3 regions of the Paenibacillus sp. S-38 genome follow, and region 1 is predicted to be linked to each of the others. Evidence: a T-box and tRNA genes for the amino acid it is inferred to sense, from the RefSeq annotation. Region 1 holds a T-box; the other regions hold tRNA genes.
What was found. A T-box is a leader RNA that pairs with one kind of tRNA and senses whether it is charged. The one in region 1 lies ahead of ACP26L_RS24740 (arginine--tRNA ligase), so its partner is inferred to be a tRNA-Arg.

Region 1 (6,389 bases):
GGGAGCCCCGGATGGACCGACCGTTGCACTCCGGGCCGATATGGACGCGCTGCCGATCCAGGACGAGAAGACGGCGGAATATGCTTCGCAGGTGCCGGGCGTGATGCACGCGTGCGGGCACGATGCCCATACGGCGACCCTGCTCACAGTGGCCCGGACGATGAGCCGGCACCGGAACCAGGTGGGAGGCCGGGTCGTATTCTTGTTCCAGCCGGCGGAGGAGACTACGCCGGGCGGGGCGCTCGGGATGATAGAAGCCGGAGCGCTGGCGGGAGTGGATGTCGTGTACGGCATTCACTTGTGGACGCCGCTGGAGGTGGGCGCCGTCTCTTCCAGACCCGGGCCGTTCATGGCCGCGGCGGATGAGTTCACCCTTACCGTCGCCGGCCGCGGCGGGCACGGCGGGCTGCCCCACGAGACGGTGGACAGCGTCTATGTCGCTTCCCAGCTGGTCGTGAACCTGCAGTCGATCGTCTCCCGCAGCACGGACCCGACCCAGCCCTGTGTGGTCAGCGTTGGTTCGTTCCACAGCGGAACCTCCTTCAATGTCATCGCCGAATCGGCCGTGCTCAAGGGCACGGTAAGAACCTTCGACAGCCGGATCCGCCTTGAGGTGAAGGAGCGCTTCGAGCAGCTGGTCCGCCAGACCTGCGCCATGTACGGGGCGGAGGCGAAGATCGATTACCGGCTCGGCTATCCTCCGGTGGTGAACGATGCCGGTGAAGCCAGCCGGTTCGAACGGGCGGCGGCCGGTGTGTTCGGCAGCGAGCAGGCGCGTCTTTCCCCGCTGATTATGGCGGGTGAGGATTTTGCCTACTATCTGGAGCAGATTCCCGGCTGTTTCATGTTCGTGGGCGCGGGTAATAAGGAGCGGGGCATTGTCCATCCGCATCATCACCCGCGGTTCGATATCGACGAGCAGGCGATGGTGAATGCGGCCAAGCTGTTTTTGGCGGTAACGGAGGATTATATGAAAGAACACCGCGGCGAGTAGCCTTTCCCGTTATGTAGCAGCCGGGAGGCGCATGGGGAGAGTATGCGGGGGAGAAGCTATTCCTGCAGAAGCTCGGGGGACGATGCAACCCCATTACTCTGTGCAGCCGCAGGCTGCCATCTTCTTTTGGGAGGGAATACAGCCATGAGCAAAACGCTTCGTGAAATCATGACCACCGATTGTGCGGTAGTGACCCTGAAGGACAATATCTTCGAGGCGGCAGTCAAGATGAAGCAGGAAGATACAGGCTTCATTCCTGTAGTCGACGGGCGTAAGCTGATCGGCGTGCTGACCGACCGCGACCTGGTCGTCCGGGGCTATGCCGAGAAGCATTCCGGCTCCACAGCCATCTCGGAAGTGATGAGCGGGCGCGTCGTTTCCGTAGGACCGGAGACCACGGTGGATGAGGCGGCCAAAGTGATGGCCAAAGAACAGATCCGCCGTCTGCCGGTCGTAGAGAACGGCGAGCTTATCGGAATCGTATCGATCGGTGACCTGGCTGTCCGTGACAAATTCGAGGATGAGGCCGGACAGGCGCTCAGCCAAATTTCGGAGAAAACGCACTCCTAATTTTTTTAATGTGCATAATTGTGATGATGACGCCCTTCCGAGCCTTTCGGGAGGGTATTGTTTTTTGTAAAAAGATGGAACTTTTCCTTGCCGCGGCTAACCCACAGGGTATAATAAGAGAAGAACGTCGGACGGAGGGATATTAGCCCGGGCCGTCAGGTGCATAAAAGCAGGGGAGGCGGGCGAAGCGCATGGAATCGGTACGCATCGGAATTGTGGGCATCGGCAATATGGGCAGAGGCCATGCAGGCTATTTGCTTCAGGGAGAAGTCCATGGGGCGGAGCTGACGGCGGTGGCGGATATCGACCCGTACCGTCTGGCTTGGGCGAAGGAGCAGTACGGAGACCGGGTGAAGCTGTTCTCCGGGCTGGATGAATTCTTCGCGTCGAAGAGCTTCGATGCGGTGCTGATCTGCACGCCGCATTATGATCATCCGCCTATCGCTTCACGCGCATTCGGCGATGGATACCATGTGCTCGTAGAGAAGCCGGCAGGCGTGTATACGAAGCAGGTCCGGGAGATGAACGAAGCCGCGGCACGGTCAGGCAAAGCCTTCGGCATCATGTATAACCAGCGGACGAATCCCCTGTACCGGAAGCTCCGTGATCTCGTCACTTCGGGGGAGCTGGGCGAGATCCGGCGCACGAACTGGATTATCACGACCTGGTACCGCTCCCAGAGCTATTATGATTCTGGCGGCTGGCGTGCCACCTGGGGCGGGGAAGGCGGTGGCGTCCTGCTCAACCAGGATCCCCACCAGCTCGACCTCTGGCAGTGGACGGTGGATATGATGCCGAAGCGCGTACGGGCGTTCTGCCATTTCGGCAAGTACCGCAGCATCGAAGTGGAGGATGATGTCACCGCTTACGTCGAATATGAGAATGGGGCGACGGGGCTGTTTGTCACCACGACAGGGGAAGCGCCGGGCACGAACCGATATGAGGTGACCGGAGACCGCGGCAAGATCGTCATCGAAGACGGCAAGCTGACCTTCTGGCGGCTGCGGGTGCCGGAGCCAGAGTTCAACCGCGACTTTCGCGGCGGCTTCGGCCAGCCGGAGTGCTGGAGGTGGGAGGTGCCGGTGGAATCGTCGGAAGGGACGCAGCATAAGGGCATCACGCAGAATTTCACGGATCATATCCTCCGCGGCACGCCGCTTTTGGCACCCGGCGAAGAAGGCATTCTGGGCCTGACGCTGTCCAATGCGATGTACCTGTCCGCATGGACGGACAACTGGGTCGACCTGCCGATCGATGAGGAGCTGTTCTATACGAAACTGCAGGAGAAGATCGCTTCCTCGACCTACAAGAAGGTGACCCGGACGATTGATGATATGGATGTCAGCGGGACACATTAGCCAGGAGGGAACACTTTCGTGATTCCGGGCCGGGCTGTACCCTTGAAAATTAGGACTTGAATACCCATGACCCCTTGGGATATACTGTTTAAAATTCATAAGCAATCGTCTGTGATGGGAAAAGTAACCGCCGATGAAACGTTCAAGCGAGCCGGGAGGGTGGGAGCCGGTACGGGAGCGGCAGGTGAAACGGATCCCGGAGACGGTCTGCCGAGCAGGGAAGATTCCCGGTGTAGGCGGATCCGGCAGAAGCCGTTATCCGGTTCGAGCGGTTAAGGCGCGTTCCAAGCGCCGTTAACAACAAGAGTGGTACCGCGAGTGTGTGTCACAGCCCTCGTCTCTTTGGTGAGACGGGGGCTTTTTGTATTGGGATCCAGGACACAGCCATTATCCAGAAGGAGGGAACAGGCATGGTCAAAGGAAGGCTGGCGAAGGCCGTAAGTGAATGTGTAGAGGATATGCTGGAGGAGGTGAAGGGACTGCGCCGCCGGGATCCGGCCGAGATCCGGATCGAGCCTCCCTCTCTGCTGGAGCATGGCGATTACTCTACGAACGCCGCCATGGTGCTCGCGAAGGAGCTGCGGATCCCGCCGATGCGCTTGGCCGAGCAGCTCCGGGACCGGCTCGAGCAGAACGGGCTCGCAGACGGGCTGATCCGGCAGGTGGAGGCGGTGCCTCCCGGGTTTATCAACTTCCGGCTGAATTGGCGGAGATGGGCCGAGGAGGAAGAGCGGCCCGCTGCTGCGGATCCGTCGAAGCAGGAGAAAATCATCGTGGAGCACACATCGATCAACCCGAACAAATCCGCACATATCGGCCATCTGCGCAACGCCGTCATCGGGGATACCCTCGTGCGGCTGCTGCGGAGAACCGGGTATGAAGTCGAGGTGCACAACTATATTGACGATCTCGGCAACCAGCTCGCCGATACGGTCGTCGGGCTGCTCCATACCGGACTGAAGGGGGATCATCCCAGATTCGGGGACTACTGCTGGGACGCTTATGCCTGGATCAACAAGGAATATGCCGCGCGGCCGGGACTTGAGGAGGAACGCACGAAGGTGCTGCATGCGCTCGAAGAAGGGCAGTCCGCTCTCTCTTGGCTCGGTCTTTTGACCGCAGAGAAGATCGTACGGGAGCAGCTGCAGGAGATGAAGCTGTTCGGCATCGGCTATGACCTGCTTGTGTGGGAGAGCAGCATCGTCAGGCGGGGCTTCTGGAAGGCGGCGTTTGAACGGCTTCAGGAGACGACCGCTTTCCGGAAAGTGGCGGAGGGGGCTCAGGCCGGCTGCTGGGTGCTTCAGCCGGCGGATGAGCCGGACGCGGACCGGAACGGGGAGGCTGCCGATGCCGGCTACCAGGCAGCCAAGGTGCTCGTGCGTTCGAACGGCATTCTGACCTACACGGCCAAAGACATTGCATATCACCTGTGGAAGTTCGGGCTGCTTCCGGAGAACTTCAGGTATACGGCATTCGACGGAGAGGTCAGCACTACGCATGGGACGGGGGAGGGAACAGGAGCCTTCGGCAGAGCCTCCCGGGTGATTAACGTGATCGATTCCCGTCAAGCGTACCCCCAGGCCGTGGTAAAGCAGTCGCTCGAAGCCTTGGGCTATAAGGAGCAGGCGGACCGGCTGCATCACGTGAGCTATGGCGTCGTCTCCTTGAGTCCGGCCGCGGCACGGGAGCTAGGGGTGGACACGTCGGATGAGAAGGCCTCGTATGCGATGAGCGGCAGACAGGGCGTCGGCATCCGGGCCGCGGAGCTGCTGCAGACTATGCAGCAGGTGATCGAGCAGGAGCGCGGAGAACGGGAGGGTCTGCCCGGCAGGCTCATTGCGGCGGCGGCCATCCGCTACTACCTGCTCCGCTTTCATCTCGCCACCGAGGTGGTGTTTGATTTGAAGCAGGCAACGGAGCTGACCGGGAACACAGGGGTCTACGTGCTCTATGCGTATGCGAGGGCGGCAACGCTGCTGGCGAAAGCGGAGGCTGAGGCGCAGCACATGCCGGCCGGCGTTCTGCCAAGCGGCTTCCCGGAGGAGCCCGAGCCTGCGGAGCACGCGCTGCTCAGGCAGCTCAGCCTCTGGGAGGATACGCTGCAGACGGCGGCCGGAGAGCTGGCTCCACACCAAATCTGCACTTACGCCTATGAGCTAGGAGCCCGGTTCAATACCTTCTACAGCGCGCTGCCGATCCGGAGCGCCGGCGAAGAGCAGCGGCAGTTCAGGCTGTGGCTTACCGCCCGCTTCAAGAAGACGATGGGCGAGGCGCTCGAGGTGCTCGGACTGCCGGCTCCGGAGCGGTTGTAAACGGCGGTCAAGAGGGCTGTAGTCCGGAGAATATGGAAATGAAAGAAGCAAAGGAGGGGCAGGCGGCCTCTCCTTTGCTTCTTTTCATTTTACGCCTTATTTCCTTGTGAGCATGATCTCTGTGAGCATGATCTCTCTCACTTCTTTTTCGCTGCGCTCTCCGGGTCGCCCCACAGGCCGCGCTTCGCCTCGCGCGCTTCCTTCTCCGCCTTGCGGAAGAGGTCCTGGAACATGACGTTCGGCTGGATCGTCATTGTGTTCGCATAGCCTTCACGCATGAGCGTTTCGTTGAACATGACGCTCTCCCCCCGGATGAAGACATAGCGGAGCAGACGACCGTACTTGTCCTTGTCCCCTGTGTCTGCGAAGAGATAGACGCTTTGGCCGGTGAGCTTCCCCTTGGTGAAGGCGCTCGCCTGCTTGCCGTACGGCTGGATGGGGCTGCCGGGCTTCACCGTTTCAGGCGTGTTGACGCCGATCAGCCGGACCTTTTCGCCCGCCGCGGTCTCGAACGTATCGCCGTCGACTACCCGCTTCACCTCCGTCAGTGTCACCGGCCGGCCTTTGAGGTCGGGGTAAGCCTTGTATATCGCGGCTTCGGCCCCGTCCTTCGCCGGCTTCGCAGAGCAGGCGGCCAGCAGGAGCATGAAGGCGCAGAGCAGGAGAATCCGGCTCCGGAAACGCTGCTTGTTAGGAACAAAGGATGGGTTAGACATGATGACCGATCAATCCTCCAAAGATTCGAGTAGTGCTTGCCCGCGCAAGGTACATGCAGGAATCTCCATTGTATCGCCGTCGACCTCGGGCTGCAATGCTCCGTTTTCCCACCGCCGGAGGCCGGCTATGTTTAAACTGGGCGGGGAACCCTCATACTAACAGTATCTGTCAAGAAAAACGGATCCGCCGTCCTTTACGGACGATGGGCGTTTAGTAAGAAGTATTAGATTGCAGAATCGAGCCCAGGTGAGATAGGTATGCTTCTATTTGAAAAAGTTGGGAGGGAGCCTGATGCAGTTTCACAAGGACCGGCCTCTGGTTATCCAGAACGACTTCTGCATTCTCCTGGAAACGCGCCATCCCTCGTTCGAGGAAGTGCGCGCGGGCCTGTCGCGTTTCGCGGATCTCGTCAAATCGCCCGAGAACATCCATACCTAC
Region 2 (6,389 bases), 2.6 Mb from region 1:
TGACTTTATTCGAATTTACGAATTTCCTTTTTCTACAACATGGAAACATTCATTAAGCATCCATTGAGCCATTTCTTCGTTATCCGTATATCCGTATAACAAGGCCCCGCCGGCTACAGCATCGCAAACTTCATCAAGCATGGTGCAAATGGAAATGGAAAAATCGTCGTAAATGATGTAGTAGCAAGATTCTGCCGGCATTATGGTTTCCACCTCGATTTTGAATTATCCTCATTTTACCACGAAGAAAAGAAAAAGAGAACCGTTTTTGCGCAGTTCTCTTTATATTTTTTTCGCAAATGCGCAAGATGAATTGCGCTTCTTTAAGGTAAGCTGCTGTTAATCGAGCAGTGGAGATACATCGCCGACCGAAAAGACGGTTAGTTGGTGCATGGCACGAGTACAAGCAGTGTACAGCAGCTTGCGCTCATTCTCTTGACTGTAGCGCTCCCGGGATGCGTTATACACAATAACGGCGTCGAATTCCAGCCCCTTGGCCAAGTAAGCCGGGAGGACGAGCACCCCCTCGGGGAAGATGCGGGTCTCCTTGGTGATGAGCTCCGTCTGAAGGAAAGGAGACAGCGCAGCGCTTGCGGATTGGGCTTCGACCGCCGTCTTGCAGATCACGGCAATCGAATGCTGCCCGTTCTTCCGCAGCCCGTCAATCTCGCTTACGAGCAAGTGCTGCAGCTCCTCTATATCCTGAGCCTGAACGATCCGGGGATCATCCCCGCTGCGGTTAAAGGGCTCGACCGGTTCTCCTCTAGGCAGAATGTTCAGCGTAAACTCAACGATGTTGCGTGTCGACCGGTAGCTTCGCACCAGACGGATGAGTTCGACCTGATCTCTCCCGTATAGATCATAGATCACCCCGTACCCCTTATCGGCCGTGTCGCCGCCTCCATGCGTATGCGCGTAGATCGCCTGGTTGAAATCTCCGAGCAGGGTCATGCGAGCACGGGGGAACAGTCTTCGCAGGAAGGCGAGTTGGAATGCCGAGTAATCCTGCGCCTCGTCGATCAGCACATGGCGTACCGCATTGTACGAATGGAAGCCTTCCAGAAGTCCCGTCAGGTACAGCAGGGGCGTGGCATCCTCATAAGGCAGCTGCCCCGCTTCCATGCGCTCCAAGGTCCACTGGCGCACGTCATCCCACCCTGCAGGAAGCAGCCGGCTCATATCATCGGCGGTCAGGGCATTCTGGGATAGCATCTGCTTATACAGCAAGGAGCCTGAGACGAAACGTAGGGCCTTGATCCGGCTGCGCAGGCTCTTGAACCTCTCGTGGACGACGAATTTGGCCAAGAGCAGCGCTTCCTGCTGTGCGTCGTCAAATGCTACCTCCCGGTCGCCTGCCTGCTTTTGAAGGGCATTGTGGGCCCTCTGGTAGTCGTCTTTGTCGAGCAGCTCGATCTCTTTTTTGACCCACGATTTCCTGCGCTCCTGCTTAGCCAGATCTTTCAATTCCTTCAGCAGCCATTCCTTCAGAAGATGGAGCTTGTTGCTGAGCTTCAGTGCGGGATCCAGCCGGTAAAATTCTTCGGCCATCCGCTCTCCGCTGATCAGTACCCGGCCGCGGAAGAGGAGGTCCTGAAAGAGCATGCCTTCCTTCTCCAGCCGCTTTGCGTACTTCTCGATCACCTCGATATAAGCACGCGACGATTTGAACCGGATGCTGGCGGTACGCAGCTCATACATGCTGTCCTCCGGCGAGAGGCTGAGCAGGGTTTCGATCTGGTCATACGCATCCTCCACTTCAAACTGGCGGGATAGACGCAGGCGCAGATATTCCTGATAGGTGGTCTGCTGCATATTGGCTTCGCCAAGCTCAGGGAGGACGGAGGCGACATAGCTGTTGAAGAGGGCGTTCGGAGAGAACAGCACCATATTGTCGGCATGCAGCGTCTGTCGGTGTTTGTACATCAGATAGGCGACCCGCTGCAGAGCTACGGAGGTTTTGCCGCTCCCCGCGGCACCCTGGACGATCAATACCGGATGGGTGTCATCCCGGATAATCCGGTTCTGTTCGCTCTGGATGGTGGCCACAATGCTCTTCATCCGGTCATCCGCATGCCCACCGAGAATCTCCTGCAGCACCTCATCTCCGATGGTGACGCCTGTATCGAAGAGCGCCTTGAGCTCGCCGCCGCGGATCATATACTGCCGCTTGAGCTCCAGTCGGCCGTCGATTGTGCCCACGGGGGTCTTGTAGCTCGCCGGCCCCGGGGGATAGTCGTAGAAGAGGGAGGAGACCGGCGCGCGCCAGTCGTAGACCCAGTATGTCTGCGTCTCTTCATCCAGGACGGAGCCGATGCCGATGTAGATCGGTTGGGTATCGTCCGTTCCTTCTTCCGTAAAGTCTATCCTGCCGAAATAAGGGGAATTGTACATACGCAGAAGCCGGTAGCGGTTGTCTTCCGCATGCTGAAGGCTGCGTTCCTGGCCGCCCAGCATCATGGACTGCTGGGTGATCGCCGCATACGTTTCCATGATGTCGTCGCGGTTCGAGAGGTTAACGGAGATATCGCTCCAAAAGTCCTTACGCGCCTCCGCTACGGTGGTAAGGCGTTCCTCCGACAAGGCTTCCGTCCGTTTAATCTCCTCCTGGATCCGTTCCAATACGAGACCAAGCCTTTCCTTCTCTTGCTGCCAAACAGGATCTTGTGTCAAAGTCCGGCACCTCCTTATGCTGCTGAGCCGATTCCAAAAATTCAGTGTGGATCATCTTACCACATGGGAAGTTTTTGAAGCAACTGCGTACAATAGAGTACAATCAGTGTGACAACGGCCCGAGCGGCCTTGGAAAAGCTAGGAGTGAAAAGCCATGATTATCCTTAAAACACCCGAAGAAATCGCTAAAATGCGCGAGGCGGGACAGATCTTAGCCGCCTGCCACAGGGAGATCGCCAAGATGGTTCGTCCGGGCATCTCTACCTTGGAAATCAACGATTTTGCCGAAGCCTTCATCGTCAAACACGGAGCGAGCCAAGTAACCAAGGGCTTCAAGGGCTTCCCTGCAGCTACCTGTGCCTCGGTCAATGATGTCATAGCCCATGGCTTCCCGAGCAAGGAGCCGCTGGTGAACGGAGATATCGTCAAGATCGATATCGTCTGCTGCTATAACGGCTGGATGGCCGACACCTGTGAGACGTATGCGGTCGGGACCATTTCCCCGGAAGCCGAGAAGCTGGTCTGCGTGACCAAGGAATGCCTGAATCTCGGGATCTCCAAAGCCTTGATCGGCAACCGCATCGGAGACGTCGTCAGCGCCATTCAGAAGCATGCCGAAGGTAACGGCTTCTCCGTCGTACGCGATCTGGTCGCCCACGGGATCGGCCGCAATATGCATGAGGAGCCTTCCTTCCCGCACGCCGGCAAGCCCGGACGGGGCTTCCGCCTGGAAGAAGGCATGGTATTCACGATCGAACCGATGGTGAATGCGGGCAAGCACGAGATGTTCATCGACTTTGACGGGTGGACGGCCCGGACGATGGACGGCAGCCTCTCCGCGCAGTTCGAACACACGGTGGCCATCACAAAAGACGGTCCGCTTGTCCTTACGCAATGAAAGAAAAGAGCCTGCGGCACGAAGGAATTCGTGGATGCGGGCTCTTTTTGCCATGGTGTCGGTATGTACTTTGGTTTGAATGTGCATGGGTTTCATCATCCATCGGGTAGTGTACCGCGGGGAAAGATCCTTTATACCCACCAGCTTATCGCTGAGAAAAAAAAGCCCTAAAGGGCCTGAATTCAAGGGTCATTATGCTGTGCCGTGATGTAGATGGCGTCCCCAAGAGGACTCGAACCACTATCTGTCCTTTAGGAGAGGACTGCTCTATCCTGTTGAGCTATGGGGACGCGTTATCCTAACCAAGGGTTATTATATCACACCGCCGCACGGGAGAAAAGCGAACACCCGGCCTCCGCGGGCAGGAAAAATTTCTTGCGGCCGCTGCAGTGAAGAGAGGCATGGCGGTCGTCTATTGCTTGTGGAGAAGGGAGGGGGAGACCGATTACCGAAGAAGCATGGATAGCCCGGATCGTAGGTGGGGACCGGGAAGCGTTCCGCGAGCTCGTGGAGCGGTACGGAACCGACTTGTACAAGGCCGTCTACTCGGTGCTGCATTCAGCCGGGGATGCCGAGGATGTGACGCAGGAAGTACTGCTGAAGATCTACAGCTCCCTCCCCCAGTACCGGCACGGCGGATTGAAAACATGGCTGACGCGCATAGCCGTACACAAGGCCATTGACTATAAACGCTCGAAAGACCGCAAGAGGGAGCAGCTAACCGAGGAATGGGAAGCCATTGGCGCGGCTGCTCGACCCTCAGGCAGCCCCGTGGAAGAAAAGGTGCTGCACAGGGACCGCCGGGAGCGGGTAAGGGAGAATCTCGAGCGGCTGCCGGGGGCGTACCGGGATGTGGTCGTGGCCTTTTATCTCGAGGACAAGAGCTACCAACAGATTGCCGACGAGCAGCAGGTGGCGGTCAAAACGGTGGAGTCCAAGCTTTACCGGGCCAAGCAGTATATGCGCAAAGCATGGAGGGAGGAAGATCTGGAATGAACCATATGCCGAGGGAAACATGGCTTGCCTACGTCCGGGGCGTGCTCACTCCGGAAGAAAGAGACGGATGTGACACTCACCTGGCAGAGGACTGTGCTACCTGTTTCGAGATCTACTTGGAAGCGCTGGAAGAGCTGGCCGAAGTGCTGCCGCAGCCGGATACCGCATCGCTGCAGGCATCGGTCATGAAGCAGTGGGACATCGAACATCGCTCTGCTGCGTTCCCCCCTGCGAGGCAGACCGGAATCCACCTTCACCCGCGGTCTTGGTTCCAGCATCCGCTGCTGCATTACGGGGTGGCCGCCGCCATTACGATGCTCCTGATGGGCACGGGTACATTTCAGTTCTTGATGGGCAGCGTTTCAGCGGCTGTGGATCCGGATCATCCGGACCTTGCCCGGCCGGCAGCCGAAACGGAACCTTATTCCGTAAGATGGATGGAAAAAACAGTCGGCCTGCTGGATCGGATCGAGTCCAAACGAGAAAGAGAGGATAACCGATGAACTCAACGAAACATCCGATGGTGGCTCTGCTGCTGTCGTTCATTCCGGGACTTGGCCACCTGTATAGGGGCAGAGTCATCAAAGGAATGACCTATGGGGTATTATTTTTCGGACTGGCGCTGTTTTCCTTCTTATCCGCTGTGATATTCAGGGAGATGAAATTGGGCGTACTCCTGTGCGTGATGGGGATAATAGTGGGCCTCATTAACCTGGTGGACATGATCGTGTCTCTTCTGGCCTCACCCCATCCGAGACCGCCCTATTCGTATCCGGGTCCCGTATCCCGCGAAGAAGAGGCGCAAGCCAAGCAAGGAATTCATTACGAAAGACAACCCCATGCATCCGATGTATATCCGCCTGCAGCGACGAACGACCGTTATTTTACCGTGTTCCTGTCATTCATTCCGGGGCTGGGGCACTTTCATCTCGGTCTGATGCAGCGGGGCCTGGCCTTCATGGCGGTATTCTTCGGCTTCATCGTCATGACACTGTTCCTCGCGGCATTAACCGGTCAGGACGATTTCTTCGTCTTCCTGGGGGTTCTCCCCATCGTCTGGCTCTACGGCATGTTCGACTGCGTACAGCTCCTGAAGCGCCGGGAAGCCGGTGAACCGCTGCCGGACCGGACGTTCTTCGAGGACTTTCAGGAGTGGCGGGGCGGCGGACGGAAGAACCGGACGCTTGCGGCGATTCTCTCCGTCTTCCCGGGAGCGGGCCATATGTATCTCGGCCTGCAGAAGAGGGGCTTCCAGCTCATGGCAGGGTTTCTGCTCGCGGTCTACATCCTGGATGTGCTGCGGCTCTCTCTCTTCATGTTCCTGATCCCCCTGCTGTGGTTCTTCAGCTTCTTCGATGCCCTGCAGCATATCTCCAGATGGGAGAGGGAAGAGCTCCGGGATATCCCGGTCGTCGAGTGGCTGCTGCACTATCAGCGCTGGGTTGGCTTCGGTCTTCTCGGCCTCGGTGTTTATTATTTGTTCGATCAAGTGCTGCTGCAGCTGCTCGATCTGTGGGTCACTTCTGAGATACAGAGGAGAATCATCTACTGGTTCGAACGGTATTTCCAGACGTTCGTCATTTCGGTCCTGCTCATCGGCGGAGGCATCCGGCTCCTGTTCGGCAGCCGTAATCCCAATCAGGGCAGGCGCATATGACGGGATAGAACAATGGAGTAGGATTAGGTATGCACAGGCCGTGGCTCACATAACATTGAGACTCTAGTAAAAGCCGTTCCCCACAGGGAACGGTTCTTCGGCGTTTAGAGGAAGGGTTCTCCGGGAAATCTGGATAGAGTACCGGGCCGGGAGCTTCCCTCTGCCCTT
Region 3 (6,389 bases), 2.8 Mb from region 1:
CTTTGCTGCTGCTTGGGCAGGTGCCGGCCCTGTATTCATGGATGATGTATCAGGGGAGCTTGATCCGGCATTGGCCCCTTCCACCGAAGGTAGGATTTTTCTTAGGTGTGGGGCTGCATGGATGGCTGATCCTAGGGGCTCTTGCTGCCGTCACTGCCGCCGGACTTTCGCTGGCTGGCCGTGGAAATTCGGAGGTCAGCCTTTCACGGCAGGAGGGAATACGCTTTTTGCTGGGTCTAGGAAGCTTGCTGGCTCTCTGGTGGGGATGGAATGCCTATCAGTCAAGAAATTGGATTATGAGTACATACCCGGCTGACGGGATGGAACATGTGCCCACCGAAACCGTGGTGACGGTGGCATGGAAGGGCAGCTATGACTCTATGGGCATGCGGGTACGTTATGAAGATTCGCCGGATGCTCCGGTGCCGGGAGCGACAGGGGCGACGCAGTACGGTATGACATTTGAGCCTGAAGGCGGATTTCAGCCGGACCGCAGGGTGCGGATCGAAGTGGAGGCGGGGCGGCGGACTCATGTATTCAGCTTCACTACGGATGCGAAGTAACCATTGATGGAGAACAGGGTGAGCCTAACCAAAAAGCCTGCCATCCGGATGACCGGAGGGGCAGGCTCTTAGGTTTACCGCAGGTTGATGGGGAACTTACACTTTCTCGATAACCTTATCGATCAGACCATAAGCGCGGGCTTCTTCCGCCGACATGAAGTTGTCGCGGTCGGTATCCTTCTCGATGCGCTCAAAGGACTGGCCTGTGCGCTCGGCGAGGATCGTGTTCAGCTTGTCGCGCATCTTCAGGATCCGCTTCGCACGGATCTCGATATCGCTGGCTTGGCCTTCGGCGCCGCCGAGCGGCTGATGGATCATGACTTCGCTGTTCGGCAGCGCAAAACGCTTGCCAGGGGCGCCTGCGGCGAGCAGGAACGCGCCCATCGAAGCGGCCATGCCGACGCAGATCGTCGAGACGTCCGGCTTGATGAACTGCATCGTGTCGTAGATCGCCATGCCCGAAGTGATCGAGCCTCCCGGGGAGTTGATATACAGATGAATGTCTTTGTCGGGATCGCTGGCCGCCAGGAACAGCAGCTGCGCAATGATCGAGTTGGCTACAACGTCGTTAATGCCACTTCCAAGAAAGATGATGCGGTCCTTGAGCAAACGCGAGTAAATATCGTAGGCGCGTTCCCCTCTTGCATCCGGTTCGACTACCATTGGGATAAAACTCATGAGCTGCAGCCTCCTTTATAATTAAACTATAACCATCATAGCCCAAAAACAAACTAAGGTCAAGAAAGGTCAAATTAACCGACAAAAAAAGACCAGCTCTGTCAGCTGATCTGCTTGTTTGTATAAGTGGCGCGCCCGTAAGGAATCGAACCTTAATCTCAGGCTCCGGAGGCCTACGTCATATCCATTGGACCACGGGCGCATGTATGAAGCTTGCTGTGCGATCACTTGTGTGTGACAGCAAAATTGATTATATAGCATGCCAAGCCGGAATGCAAGTCCCTGTCCAAAAGTTTTTCGGTTACAAGATTTTTACAAAGGCTCTCTTGAAAATGGTTTGAAAATCCGGTATATTAGGGATAACTAAGTGAGAGCTTAGTTCTTCTTTTGGAGAATGTGGGACTGAAAATGCATCACCGGGACGAAAAGTGTCCAGTTAGCAAGCAAGCGGGAGTGAATCCATGAGAGAGATTCTTGACATCCAAAAACAGCTGCTTCCCGACTTGATGGACACCATGAAGAAGCGCTATACCGTTCTTCATCATATCCTGGTTTCCGGGATGATCGGCCGGCGCACTTTGGCGGGAATGCTGAACACGACGGAGCGGGTGCTCCGCGCGGAAGTGGACTTTCTGAAGGAGCAGGGGCTGGTCGACGTGGATGCCTCCGGCATACGCATCAGTATGGCGGGCAGGGAACTGCTGGAGCGGATCGAACCGCTCGTGAAGGACCTGTTCGGGCTCACGGAACTGGAAGAGAGGCTGCGCGTGCATTTCGGACTGAAGCAGGTGGTTATCGTGCCCGGCGATTCCGACACTTCACCCCAGGTGAAGAAGGAGCTTGGCCGTGCCGGTGCGTCCGTCCTGCGCAAGCTGGTTAGAGAGAACGACGTCGTCGCCGTTACCGGCGGATCGACGATGGCTGAAGTGGCCTACCATCTTACGGCAGCGCCGGCGATGAAGGGCATCTGGTTCGTACCGGCCCGCGGAGGGCTTGGGGAGAGCCTCGAGATGCAGGCGAATACGATTGCCTCCACCATGGCTAAGAAGACTGGAGCGCGTTATCGTCTGCTCCACGTACCCGATCACCTCGGCGAGGAAGCTTATCAGTCGCTGATCCAGGATACCACGATCTCCGAGATCATCCAGTTCATCCGTCAGGCACGGATGGTCATTCATGGGATGGGAGATGCTATGGTAATGGCCAGGAGGCGCAAAGTGGACCGGAAAACGACCGAAAGCCTGCAGAGGGAAGGGGCGCTTGCGGAAGCGTTCGGGTATTACTTTGACCGAAGCGGCCGCATACTTCACCGCATGCCGACCATCGGACTTCGACTCGAGGATATTCAGGGCATGGATACCGTGATCGGGGTGGCGGGAGGCCGAAGCAAAGGCGAGGCGATCGCCTCGGTGCTCAAGTACGGTCATGAGGACGTGCTCGTTACCGACGAAGCAGCAGCGCAGGAGATCATCCGCAACATCAGTTCATCATGACAGGTTTTTCCTGTCTTGAACGTTGCGCCCAGCGGACCCGCAGTGCGGGAATCGCGGGTGTGACAATATACATTTTGGGAGGCTATCAATCATGGTAAAAGTGGGTATTAACGGATTTGGTCGTATCGGCCGTAACGTATTTCGTGCAGCACTGGGCAACCCTGAAGTAGAAATCGTTGCAATCAACGACCTGACAGACGTAAACACGCTGGCTCACCTGCTCAAATACGACACTACGCACGGCAAGCTGAATGCAACGGTTGAAGCAACTGAAGGCGCGCTGATCGTAAACGGCAAAACCGTTAAAGTATTTGCAGAGCGCAATCCGGAAAACCTGCCTTGGGGCGCTAACGGCGTAGAAATCGTCGTTGAATCCACAGGGATCTTTACTGCGAAAGAGAAAGCCGAGCTTCACCTGAAAGGCGGCGCGAAGAAGGTTATCATCTCCGCACCGGCTACGAACGAAGACATCACGATCGTTATGGGCGTTAACGAAGACAAGTACGACGCTTCCCAGCACACGATCATCTCCAACGCTTCCTGCACAACGAACTGTCTGGCTCCTTTCGCTAAGGTAATCAACGACAAGTTCGGTATCGTAAAAGGCATGATGACGACGGTTCACTCCTACACGAATGACCAGTCCGTACTCGACCTGCCGCACAAGGATCTGCGCCGTGCGCGTGCAGCTGCCGAGAACATCATCCCTTCGACTACAGGCGCTGCCAAAGCTGTATCCCTCGTTCTGCCTGAGCTGAAAGGCAAGCTGAACGGTATGGCTATGCGCGTACCTACGCCTAACGTTTCCGTAACGGACCTGGTAGTTGAACTGAGCCAGAACGTAACGGTTGACGACATCAACAACGCCCTGAAAGAAGCGGCTAACGGCCCTCTGAAAGGCATCCTGAACTACTCCGAAGAGCCGCTTGTATCCTCCGACTACAACGGCGACCCGGCTTCCTCCACGATCGACGCCCTCTCCACGATGGTTGTCGGCGACAACATGGTGAAAGTCGTTTCCTGGTACGACAACGAGTGGGGCTACTCCAACCGTGTCGTTGACCTGGCTAACTTCATCGCCAAAAAAGGTCTGTAAGAACGAAACTGTGGTAATGGTCTGCTAACACCCTGAACACCAAAGCGCACTGGCGCGGTCCAATGAGTATCTATCTTCGGGATCTGTTGAACTTTCGTTTTTCTGAATTATAGGAAGAGGTTATAACGAAAGTTCAAAGGATCCGCGTTTGCGCTCTGCGATAGATACTCATTGTGCTGGCGTGCGCCTTGGTGAGAAGGGCAAGCAAGGCCCATTCCCACATTTTTTGTGTGTGGGTATAGGGTAGGGTAGAGAGAGAACATACAGAGAGAACCAAGAGAGAAACCGGTACATACCAGCTGACATGACATGTTCCGGATCACATATAGAGCACGAAACAGCGCAGGACTAGAGCGCTGGCAAGAGCAGCAAGCACAAATGAACCCACCGGGAGGGCGACAAAGATGAACAAGAAGAGCGTTCGTGACGTGGAAGTAGGCGGCAAACGCGTATTTGTGCGCGTAGATTTCAACGTACCGCTGGAGAACGGCAAGATTACCGATGACACACGGATCCGCGAGACCGTACCGACGATCAAGTACCTGACGGAGCGCGGTGCGAAAGTCATCCTCGCGAGCCATATGGGCCGTCCGAACGGCGCGGTTGTGGAAGAGCTCCGCTTGACTCCGGTAGCAGCACGCCTCTCCGAGCTGCTGGGCCAGCCGGTTGCCAAGGCCGACGAATCGGTAGGCGCAGCGGTACAGGCACAGGTTGCCGAGCTGAAAGACGGTGACGTGCTTCTGCTTGAGAACGTGCGCTTCTATGCGGGCGAAGAGAAGAACGATGCAGAGCTCGCGAAGCAGTTCGCTGAACTGGCAGACCTGTACGTGAACGACGCGTTCGGCGCAGCACACCGTGCACACGCTTCGACGGAAGGCATCGCGCATCACCTGCCGGCTGTCGGCGGTCTGCTGATGGAGAAGGAGCTCGATGTACTCGGCCGTGCGCTGAACAATCCGGAGCGTCCTTTCACAGCCATCGTAGGCGGTGCGAAGGTAAAAGACAAGATTGCGGTCATCGAGAAGCTGATCGAAATCGCCGACAACATCATCATCGGTGGCGGTTTGTCCTACACATTCTTCAAATCCAAAGGCTATGAAATCGGCAAATCCCTCGTAGACAACGACCGTCTGGAACTGGTACAAGAGTTCGAGCGCAAAGCCAAGGAGAAGGGCATCAACTTCCTTCTGCCGGTTGACGTTGTTGTAGGCGACAAGTTCGGTGCGGACGCCAACACGAAGATCGTGAACATCGACGAAATTCCTGCTGACTGGGAAGCATTCGATATCGGTCCGAAGACGCGCGAGATCTACGCGAAGACGATCGCCGAATCCAAGCTGGTCGTATGGAACGGGCCGATGGGCGTATTCGAGCTCGAGCCGTTCAAGAACGGTACTCAAGCGGTAGCAGAAGCTTGCGCAGCAACGGCAGGCTACACGGTGATCGGCGGCGGCGACTCCGCAGCGGCAGTAGAGAAGTTCCACCTTGGCGACAAGATGGACCATATCTCCACCGGCGGCGGCGCGTCCCTCGAATTCATGGAAGGCAAGGCGCTCCCGGGCGTTGTTGCGCTTCAAGATAAATAAGGAGGCGTACCCTTCATGCGCAAACCGATTATTGCAGGCAACTGGAAAATGTTCAAAACCGTTCAAGAGGCTGTTTCCTTCGTGAATGAAGTAAAGGGCAAAGCGGAAGTCGAAGGCGTGGAGAGCGTGATCTGCTCCCCGTTTACAAACCTTCCAGCTCTCGTAGAAGCGGTGAAAGGCACGACGCTCAAAGTCGGCGCTCAGAACCTTCACTTCGAAGATAACGGTGCTTACACGGGCGAGATCAGCGGCGTGATGCTGAAGGATCTCGGCGTCGAGTACGTGATCATCGGCCACTCCGAGCGCCGGGCTTACTTCGGCGAGACGGATGAGATCGTGAACAAGAAAGTCCAGGCGGCTTTTAAGCACGGTCTGACGCCGATCGTCTGCGTAGGCGAGAAGCTCGAAGAGCGCGAAGCGAACCAAACCAAAGACGTATGCAAAGTGCAGACGGAAGGCGCATTCGCCGGCCTGAGCGCAGAGCAGGCGGCACAGGTGGTTATCGCTTATGAGCCGATCTGGGCTATCGGAACAGGCAAGTCTTCGACAGCTGCAGACGCCCAAGACGTGATCGGCTACATCCGTGAAGTCGTTAGCGGTCTGTATGGCGCGGAGACGGCTGCGGCGGTGCGCATCCAGTACGGCGGCAGCGTGAAGCCGAACAACATTGCGGAATACATGCAGCAGCCGGATATCGACGGCGCGCTTGTAGGCGGCGCTTCCCTGGAGCCGGCTTCCTACATCGCCCTGATCGAGGGGGCCAAGTAAGATGGCCAGACCGAAACCGGTAGCAGTCATTATCCTGGACGGCTTTGGCCTGCGCGGGGACGTGCAGGGCAATGCCGTAGCCCAGGCGAAGAAGCCGAACTACGACCGTTATTGGAACCAGTTCCCCCACACCACGCTGATCGCCTGCGGCGAAGCCGTAGGCCTGCCGGAAGGCCAGATGGGGAACTCTGAGGTGGGTCACCTG

Region 2: it has a tRNA-Arg gene. The T-box ahead of ACP26L_RS24740 (arginine--tRNA ligase) is inferred to sense a tRNA for this amino acid. The anticodon was not compared.
Region 3: it has a tRNA-Arg gene. The T-box ahead of ACP26L_RS24740 (arginine--tRNA ligase) is inferred to sense a tRNA for this amino acid. The anticodon was not compared.

The regions. Positions count from the first base shown of each region.
Region 1 covers NZ_CP187970.1:5,629,420-5,635,808, reverse strand. The annotation lists gene ACP26L_RS24755 (amidohydrolase) at 1-994, shown strand, start outside; gene ACP26L_RS24750 (CBS domain-containing protein) at 1,139-1,564, shown strand; gene ACP26L_RS24745 (Gfo/Idh/MocA family protein) at 1,756-2,922, shown strand; T-box leader at 3,025-3,267, shown strand; gene ACP26L_RS24740 (arginine--tRNA ligase) at 3,333-5,234, shown strand; gene ACP26L_RS24735 (thermonuclease family protein) at 5,372-5,950, opposite strand; gene ACP26L_RS24730 (DNA repair helicase XPB) at 6,243-6,389, shown strand, end outside.
Region 2 covers NZ_CP187970.1:23,063-29,451, forward strand. The annotation lists gene ACP26L_RS00120 (hypothetical protein) at 16-201, opposite strand; gene helD (RNA polymerase recycling motor HelD) at 340-2,670, opposite strand; gene map (type I methionyl aminopeptidase) at 2,825-3,568, shown strand; tRNA gene ACP26L_RS00135 (tRNA-Arg) at 3,783-3,858, opposite strand; gene ACP26L_RS00140 (RNA polymerase sigma factor) at 4,040-4,564, shown strand; gene ACP26L_RS00145 (zf-HC2 domain-containing protein) at 4,561-5,067, shown strand; gene ACP26L_RS00150 (hypothetical protein) at 5,064-6,221, shown strand.
Region 3 covers NZ_CP187970.1:221,753-228,141, forward strand. The annotation lists gene ACP26L_RS01040 (hypothetical protein) at 1-563, shown strand, start outside; gene clpP (ATP-dependent Clp endopeptidase proteolytic subunit ClpP) at 660-1,241, opposite strand; tRNA gene ACP26L_RS01050 (tRNA-Arg) at 1,369-1,443, opposite strand; gene ACP26L_RS01055 (sugar-binding transcriptional regulator) at 1,703-2,734, shown strand; gene gap (type I glyceraldehyde-3-phosphate dehydrogenase) at 2,823-3,830, shown strand; gene ACP26L_RS01065 (phosphoglycerate kinase) at 4,235-5,416, shown strand; gene tpiA (triose-phosphate isomerase) at 5,432-6,184, shown strand; gene gpmI (2,3-bisphosphoglycerate-independent phosphoglycerate mutase) at 6,186-6,389, shown strand, end outside.